DNA from 2 places in the Paenibacillus sp. FSL M8-0142 genome. Region 1 is predicted to be linked to the other one. Evidence: a T-box and tRNA genes for the amino acid it is inferred to sense, from the RefSeq annotation. Region 1 holds a T-box; the other holds one or more tRNA genes.
The links. The T-box of region 1 lies ahead of argS (arginine--tRNA ligase). A T-box ahead of a tRNA ligase gene usually reads a tRNA of that ligase, here a tRNA-Arg.

Region 1 (4,425 bases):
TAGAGGGCTGCAATAGAAGGGGAAATAGCCGTCATCCATCGGGATGGCGGCTATTTTTTGAGGACTGATTCATGGTCCTTTAGAACCTAAAAGCCTAAGCGTTTACCAGGCAAGTTTCTAGGAAGAAGGAGAGCGGGCGGATGCTCTGCATGCGATTTTACATCCGGCTTGGCGTAGGCAGCCCGAGGACGTCCAGCGCATCGCCCAGCGTCTCTTTAAACACCGAGGTCAGCCATACACGGAATTGGAGGACCTCCTCCTCCGCCTTCAGGATCGGGCATGCCGAATAAAAATTGTTAAACCATGAGCACAGCTCGTAAGTGAAGTTGCAAATGGCGCTTGGAGACAGCTCGCGTCCGGCCGTGACGAGGGTGTCCTGCCAAGTGCTGATATGTCTCAGCAAGGCGTGCTCGGCTTTTTCCATGGCAGGAAAATGTACAGGTCTTACTGGCTCCACACCGGATGCCTTCGCTTTATTCAGTACACTCAGCGCTCGTGCATAAGAATAGAGCAGGTATACTCCCGTATTGCCGGATATTTCGGTAGCCTGCTTGAGATCAAATACGACCTCGGTCTGTAGTGCAAAGCGAAGCAGGTAGTAACGGATGGAGGCGATCGCGATTTCGCGGCTGGACAGTCCGTTTTTATCCGAGCGGGTCTCCTCAATGACCTTCTCCACCTGATCGATAAGCTCCGTAATTTTAATACCGATCCCTTGACGCCCGGACATCGCGTAGGAGGCCTTGCCGTCACTCGTATCAATCCCTAGGTCAGCAGCAGCCGACGGACTGAGGGAAACGACCCCGTAACTCACATGACGGAGCTTCTCCGCTTCCTTGACGAACCCCAGGCTTTCGAGCGCCTGCTTGACCATCGCCTGCGGATATTGCTGCCTGTAATCAATAACATTGATTACCATAGAGGCTTTGCCGAACGGCTGCTGCTCGCCGTCAGCGCTTGTTGTCCACACATGCTCCGTAAATTTTTTGTAGGCAAAATCCTTGGCCAAAACCCCGTATTTCCACAAGTGGTACGCGATGTCCTTGGCCGTGTAGGTCAAAATGCCGTTGGAGCGGACAAGCACCTTATCCATGCTGTGCTCGGCCTCCGGATTTCCCGCAGCGTCTTCGCCGCCGGATTGCTTCAGCACCCAGCATCCAGCCAGCCTGCCCTCGGTTTCCTGCTGGAACAGCGGCGTATTCTTCAGCAGCTCGAATGCATAATCCCAGAAGCCCTCTCTTACGATGCTGCTCTCCCACACCAACAGATCATACTCGATGCCGAACTGCTTCATCTCCTCCAAATGCTCTTTAACGATCCGCTCCGCCACGAGGAGTCCGATCCACGCCAAGTTCTGGTGTCCTTCCTCCAGAGCGTGAAGCACTTCGGTTCGATGCTGCACGAGCGAAGGATCCTGCGTATAAGCCCGATTGGTGGCAGAGTATACATCCCAGCAATAATCCCCGAACCGGGCATGCTCTTGTGTGAGCGGAGTATGAAGAAGACCGACGACCGTATCTGCCAGCTGATTCCCCAGATCGTCGATATAGTTATGGACCTCGACTTCATAACCGAGCCTTCTCATCAATCTGACCAGCGTGTCGCCGATACAAGAATTTCGCAGATGGCCGATGTGTGCCGATTTATTCGGGTTGATGGATGTGTGTTCAATGACGATTTTTTCATCCGGGGCAGCAGGCAGCTCGAAACGCTGTCCCGCCCACGCCTCCCAGCGGATGCGGAGATTCAGAAAGCCCGGTGCCGCGACTTCTACGGAAGCTATAAGCTCGAGGAATGGCTCATGCTGATGAAGCTCCTGCTGAATCAGCCCGGCGATTTCAATGGGTGCCTTGCGCAAAACTTTGGCAAGCTGCATGGCGATGTTGGTCGCATAATCTCCATGCTCCATGCTCGCAGGCTGCTCGATACGGACCTGCACGGAATCCGGCAGCTTCGTGCCGAAGCTTTGGCACACCTTGCTTACGGCTTGTTCCAGGCTTTCAATGATAAAGTGACTTAACATAATGGTGAAATCCCCCTTTTAACAGTGACAACCATGTCTGAAAAAATAAAAAAGTCCGCGTCTCCTAAGAGACGAGGACTTATGCTCGCGGTACCACTCTTGTTGTCAACCCCCGAAATTGGAAGGCTGACCCCTTTGCTACGATAACGGTGTAAGCCGGGTCACCCTACTGAAAGTTTCGGATAACCGTCTCCTGGGCCCGTTTCACTGGCGGCTTCGTACCGGTTCCCACCTGTCCCGGCTCGCTTGGACTGAAGCGCGTGCAGCTACTCTCCCAATCACAGAACATCAAAATGATCGAGTTTTCCATATTATAACCAATCTGCTTCGAAAAGCAATACGATTTTTATTTCACCGCAACCAGCAGCGCGCCGACAGCAATCAGAGCAACGCCGGCTGCGTTGATCCAGGAAATTTTTTCACCCAGAAAAACAAAAGCAAGAATGACCGCCATCACGACGCTCAATTTATCGATCGGCCCTACCTGCGATACTTTGCCGTACTTCAGTGCCAGGAAGTAGAACAGCCATGATAAGGCACCGGCAATTCCGCTGAGCACGATGAAGCTGAGCGCCTTTTTCTGCGTTAGAATGTCGCCGAGCTGCGAGAATTTTCCCTGAACCGCTATGACCCCGAGCAAGAACAAGCCATGATGACTGATCGTATAGCGGTTGCGGAATTCGCGTCGATGTTCTGCAGGCCGATCTTGCCGAAGATGGCCACGAGCGCAGCGGCTACGGCAGACAGCAGCGCGTATATAAGCCACAAAGGCATACGCATCCTCCTCTTTTATGTATGTAGCTTGGCATCACTTTCGAATCCGACAGGGATTCTTTTTTTATAGTATAGGGTTATTGGGAAAAAGCCATTATTTTTTAATTTGGGTATCCCATGGAACGCAAAAAGGATCCCAAGGAACGCAAAAACACCGCCCTAAGGCGGTGTTATTTTTACGTCCCAGAAGGGATTCGAACCCCTGACCGACGGCTTAGAAGGCCGTTGCTCTATCCAGCTGAGCTACTGGGACACATTTTTTTCAAGCAAAAAATATATTATCATATGCTCTGGAATATTTCAACTATATATTTTTGAGAATAGAAGATTTTTGATGCGATTAGATTATGACTAGGCAATCCGGGGTTATATTGATAAAATACGGTTGCTCTTTACTTGATCGGTGATCCCGATCCCTCTAAGTAAGAGAAGGAACCCATGGAACCCGCGCTTTTTTAATCTTGGCGGTACATATGCTATAATCAACGAATATTAAAAACAGGACTAGAAAGGAGGTGTCCTTATCAAGGACTCTTACTCCCCCGAACAAGAGGATAAGAACATCATCCTGTTTCCGAAGACGCTGGATTATTATCAGATTCAGCTAACGGTTATGCTCGAGAATGAACGGTACGGCGAAGCGATGGAGGTGCTGCGGTTTCTGCTGCAATGCAGCGGACAGAATGAGCGGAACTATGAGGAATGGCGGGCCCTTCTGGAATGGCTGGAGGCAGCCTTCCCCGAAGCAGCCGTGCCCCGTGAGAATGATGCCGATACCGAGGAGATCGACGATCCGGACGAAGCGGAAATGACCCGCCAGATGGTTAACGATAAGGTAGCACAGGATGCAGGATATGCGGATAAACTTCTCGCTTCGGTCATGAACGGACCTTTGACCGAGCAGACGATCCTTGCGCTTGAACAGCTGGCCTATCTGGACCGTCCGGAAATCGATGCGGCTCTAGCGGATTGGCTTAGCGAGACCCCGCTTCATCCTCTGCTCCAATTCCGCGTGCTGCAGACGCTGCGCAGACGTGGCATGGAAGGGAGCGTAACGCTTAAGAGAGGACAGGAGGCCGTCGAAATCGAGATTGACTCGGTACCGCTCGATCCATCGGAATTCCCGCCTGCAATAACGAAAATATTGGAACGCGTTGCCGATCAGACAGAGGTTCACGAGCCGACGCTGTTTTATTTCGCTCAGGAATTATGGTCGCAGTTCATTATGGCCATTTACGGAACCTTGGATTACGAGTCCATGCTCGACGAGGATGAGTCTACGCTCGATATTTGGGCCGCAGCATTGCACGACATCGTGTCGGAGAGTTTAAAAGGGTTCCGGAATGAGGACGAAATCCGGCCGTTGTACGGAATTACGGACACCATGCGTTTTCGCTATGAGGGAGCATACCGTTCGTTAAAGCAATTCGTAGCTGCCGGGGCGGAGGAATAGGCAGAGATGGAAAACGTTTACGGTATCGCTCCATAAGGGTACGCCCTTGAAAAAGCATGTAATGTTGTTTATACTATAGTGGTTATTCGGTACGTGATAGATTATTGCGCCGACCACGTGAACTATTTTGGAGGGGAAAGCATAAATGAAAGCAACTTGGGAAAAAATAGAGAAG
Region 2 (4,425 bases), 1.6 Mb from region 1:
CTTTCAGCGCTGCGTTAACTTCTTCTTGCGTAACGTTCTTGGACAGCTCAACAACGAGGTCCGTTACGGAAACGTTCTTCGTAGGTACGCGCATTGCCATACCGTTCAGCTTGCCTTTCAATTGCGGCAGAACCAGGCTAACCGCTTTAGCAGCACCTGTTGTGGAAGGAATGATGTTCTCAGCAGCTGCACGAGCACGACGCAGGTCTTTGTGCGGAAGGTCAAGCACTTGCTGGTCGTTCGTGTAGGAGTGAACGGTAGTCATCATACCTTTCACGATGCCGAACTTCTCGTCGAGAACTTTAGCGAATGGAGCCAAGCAGTTGGTTGTACAAGAAGCGTTGGAGATGATGGTGTGGTTAGCAGCATCGTATTTCTCTTCGTTAACGCCCATAACGATAGTGATATCCTCGTCCGTAGCTGGAGCGGAGATAATAACTTTCTTAGCGCCGCCTTTCAGGTGAGCGGAAGCTTTCTCTTTCGCTGTGAAGATACCCGTGGACTCAACAACGATTTCTACGCCGTACTCAGCCCAAGGCAATGCTTCAGGGTTGCGCTCAGCAAATACTTTGATCTCACGGCCGTTTACAACCAGTGCGCCTTCTTTAGCTTCAACGGTTGCATTCAGTCTTCCGTGAGTCGTGTCATATTTCAAAAGGTGAGCCAGCGTGCTTACGTCCGTCAAATCGTTGATTGCAACGATTTCTACTTCGCTGTTGTTCAGCGCAGCACGGAACACGTTGCGTCCAATACGTCCAAAACCGTTAATACCTACTTTAACCATGAGTAGTTCCCTCCATATTTGTAAAATTAATATATTCAAGACCGGCCGTTAAGCCGATCAAGACAACGGGATAAAGAATAACGAGGCCTTGCACCTGTATGCTTGCCGGACCGTAAGGTTACGATGCCGCTGCATCGATCTCCTTCTCTACCTCCAGCGCAGCCGCCTCATCCGTAACGAGGATATCCTCGTGCCCGAATTTCAGCACGGCATGAATCGCTTTGCCTTTGCTTCGGCCGCCGGCAATGCCAATGATCGTCTCCGTCTGCATGATGTCTTCCAGCCGGAGCCCGAGAGTCAGCATCTTGTGGACAACCGCGCCTTCCTCGCTGAAGTAGTATCCGAAGGATTCGGCAATCGCCCCATCCTGCTGGAGGCTACGGATCGAGTCCTCGTCCAGCTTGCGTCTTCTGGCCATTTCCATCGCGTCGCCGATCCCGTGGATAATGATCCGGGAACGTCGGATGACATCCACAATCTCCTGGATGTGCTGATCCTGCACTAGGGATTGATAGGCATCCTCGCTAAGGAGATCAGGCACGTGCAGCAGACGATATTCGGCACCCACGCGCTTCGCCATCTTGGAAGCAATTGTGTTGGCCTGAATTTCCATGCTCTCTCCGAGACCGCCGCGTGCGGGCACAAACCATGTGCCTTTCAGAGGCCCTGCCGCAAGCGGTGACATCTGCTCCGCGACTTCGGCGAGCGTGGATCCACCCGTGACGGCGATCGTATCGCCGTTCTCGACGAAGCTTAGCAGTGTTCTTGCTCCGGCACGTCCGAGCTCGCGCTTCACTTCCGGAGAGGATTCACTGTCACCGGGAATGACGACAACCTTGCGGAGTCCGTAGGCCTTCTTGATCTTCTCCTCAAGCTCGACCAGCCCGAACAAATCCTTCATGAGCGGCTCCAGTTCTTCGAGGAGACACAGTCCTGCATGGCTGATCCGCATACCGAGCGTCTCAATCTCGATCAGTCCCTGCGCTTTCAGAAGATCGGTTTCAGCCCGCAGAACCCGTTCCGTCATCGATAAGGATGACGCCAGCGTTCGTCGGCCGACCAGCCCGGACAGCTTGATCTGATGGAGGATCGTGTACCTTCGTTTAAAGGTGTCCATCAAATCGGGCAGAAGCTGCTCTTGTATTTCTAATAGGTTACGCATGCATTCCACTCCTGCAAACTTTCGTCTCGGCTCTTCTATCGGTTGGACGTAAAATGTCCCGGGATAACCTTTTAAGTCCCACCCCTATTCTAACCAATAATGATGCAGGTTGCAAGTGTCCGAACGTATATTTCTCTGCAACCATCATTCTTATACATTATGGCCAAATCGAAACCTCTCTATATATCAAAACAATGTTTTATCCGCTCTTGTGTTTTTCTATTAGATAGGGTATAATCATCTTCGTTGCTGATTTTTTATATGCGCCCGTGGTCCAATGGATATGACGTAGGCCTCCGGAGCCTGAGATCGAGGTTCGATTCCTCGCGGGCGCGCCATCTTTAAATTTTCTCATATATGAATTACCCGAAAGTGCCCATGACGGCTCTTTTTTTTACCCAATAGTTTGACTATCTTTGACTTTTTGATTAAAATTGTTTATCATGTGGGTAATACGGTAACAGTATTTATTAGTGATGCACTTAATGAGGAGGTTTTTCACGTGAGTTTTATACCTATGGTCGTTGAACAAAGCAACCGCGGCGAGCGGGCATACGACATCTATTCCAGATTGCTGAAAGACCGCATAATCTTCCTCGGCTCCGACGTCAATGACGTGGTCGCCAATTCCATCATTGCCCAAATGCTGTTCTTGTCGGCAGAGGATCCGGAGAAGGATATTCACCTTTACATCAATAGCCCTGGCGGTTCGATCACCGCGGGGATGGCAATATTCGATACGATGCAATTCATCAAGCCGGACGTCTCGACCATCTGTGTCGGTATGGCCGCCTCCATGGGTGCATTCCTGCTGAATGCAGGCGCTAAGGGCAAGCGCTACGCGCTGCCGAACAGCGAAATCATGATCCACCAGCCGCTTGGCGGCGCACAAGGTCAAGCAACGGATATCGAAATCCGGGCACGCCGCATTCTGAAGATGCGCGACAAGCTGAACCGTATTCTTGCCGAGCGCACCGGCCAACCGCTGGAGCGGATCGAGAAGGATACCGACCGCGACTACTTCATGACGGCTGAAGAAGCCAAAGAATACGGTCTCGTCGACCAAGTGTTGGAGAAGACGCCTTCGCAAGGACTATAAGAAGCAATACATGCAAAAGGCATGCACACGTAAAGGTGCATGCCTTTTTTATGTCAGCATAGAACATATTGACCAACCCAGCCCTCCATGGTTATTTCTGGTATCATTGTATTGTTGATTCCTATATACAGGGAGGTCCTTATGATCGGTTCAAAAATATCCTTTGTTTTCATGCTCGTGCTCATCCATCTTCCGTTTCTGATCATGAACCTGGAGCGAGCCGTTACCGGCGCCGATCCGCATGCGATACATGGAGTTGCCTCCATTGTTCTTGTCCTTCTGCTTCTGTTCTCCGGTTTTGTGATGGGGTATACCAATCAGACATTCTACCCCCGCTGGTTCTCGGCTTATTGGCTCGTCGGCGTGTTCTTCATGGTCGTCGGCTACTTGCTGAAGCTCTACGTCATTCTCGTTCCATTCGTCCTTCTGTACGCCGTTCCCCTTTACGGGCTCGTCCACTACACCGGTCACTCGGAGGAGACTGTTTATCCGCTTGTCCATGCGGTCGTTGCTTGGGGAGCCGGTCTTGTTGGTTACGGAATTGGACATTTCCGCTTCAGACGAAGGGCTCCCGAACAAACAACATGAGATTCTATCGGATCTCTTCAGGATGGATTCCTAATTGGTTCATGAGCTTGTAAATGCCCAGATCCGTCTCATTAGCTATACCCAACTGTGATGTAGAACCCGCCGCCATGCCCTACGCATGAAAAAATCCCTTGGCCGCTAGGCCTGAAGTTAACCTCAGGCTGCCATCCAAGGGATTTCTGATTGCATTCCGGCACATTGTTGCATCTTTACAGCACAGTGTATCAAACGGTCACAGGCCTCGCGCCCCCTAGGATTCAGTTATCCCATGGTTCAGAACCTGCGGTTCCCATCCTTATTTCCATTCCTTCAGCTTCAATTCAAATTCAGGGAAGCCGTAGGCATAAGCCGTGTATTCATACAGCTGGAAGTACAGGACCACGGCGTTATCCTTCAGATAGAATTCCGCATCTTCCGGAACTCCTTCAAATCCGCCAAGGTAGCCCCCGCCCTTCTTCAACTCGCTCAAGACGCGGTTGTCGAGCTTCTTCTTCTTGCCCTTCAGGTCGATGAAATCGCCAAGCTTCAGCAGCTTTCCATCCTTCAGGGAGAACGTGAAGCTGTTCTTGAAGGTCATGCCGTGCGCGCCGCCGAGATAGGAATAATCATGCGCCGTAACACTCAGCAAGCCGTCCTTGTTGTAGTGGACCACAAAATTGCCTTCGAAGGCATAAGGGAAGCTGTCTTCACCCGGAGGAAGCTCCTTGATGCTTTCCTCTGCGCGGGCGATCACGCTTTCCGCATGCTTTTTCAATACGCTGTTGATTTGAGTTTGGGCCTCGCCATTGCTTA

Region 2: it has a tRNA-Arg gene. The T-box ahead of argS (arginine--tRNA ligase) is inferred to sense a tRNA for this amino acid. The anticodon was not compared.

The regions. Positions count from the first base shown of each region.
Region 1 is NZ_CP152008.1:4,885,797-4,890,221, reverse strand. It holds gene NSQ46_RS22520 (hypothetical protein) at 1-16, shown strand, start outside; gene argS (arginine--tRNA ligase) at 158-2,023, opposite strand; T-box leader at 2,088-2,314, opposite strand; partial or broken gene NSQ46_RS22510 (EamA family transporter) at 2,370-2,797, opposite strand; tRNA gene NSQ46_RS22505 (tRNA-Arg) at 2,977-3,050, opposite strand; gene NSQ46_RS22500 (hypothetical protein) at 3,411-4,250, shown strand; gene tig (trigger factor) at 4,396-4,425, shown strand, end outside.
Region 2 is NZ_CP152008.1:6,437,186-6,441,610, forward strand. It holds gene gap (type I glyceraldehyde-3-phosphate dehydrogenase) at 1-784, opposite strand, end outside; gene NSQ46_RS29015 (sugar-binding domain-containing protein) at 903-1,946, opposite strand; tRNA gene NSQ46_RS29020 (tRNA-Arg) at 2,210-2,284, shown strand; gene clpP (ATP-dependent Clp endopeptidase proteolytic subunit ClpP) at 2,449-3,045, shown strand; gene NSQ46_RS29030 (hypothetical protein) at 3,187-3,633, shown strand; gene NSQ46_RS29035 (DUF4163 domain-containing protein) at 3,929-4,425, opposite strand, start outside.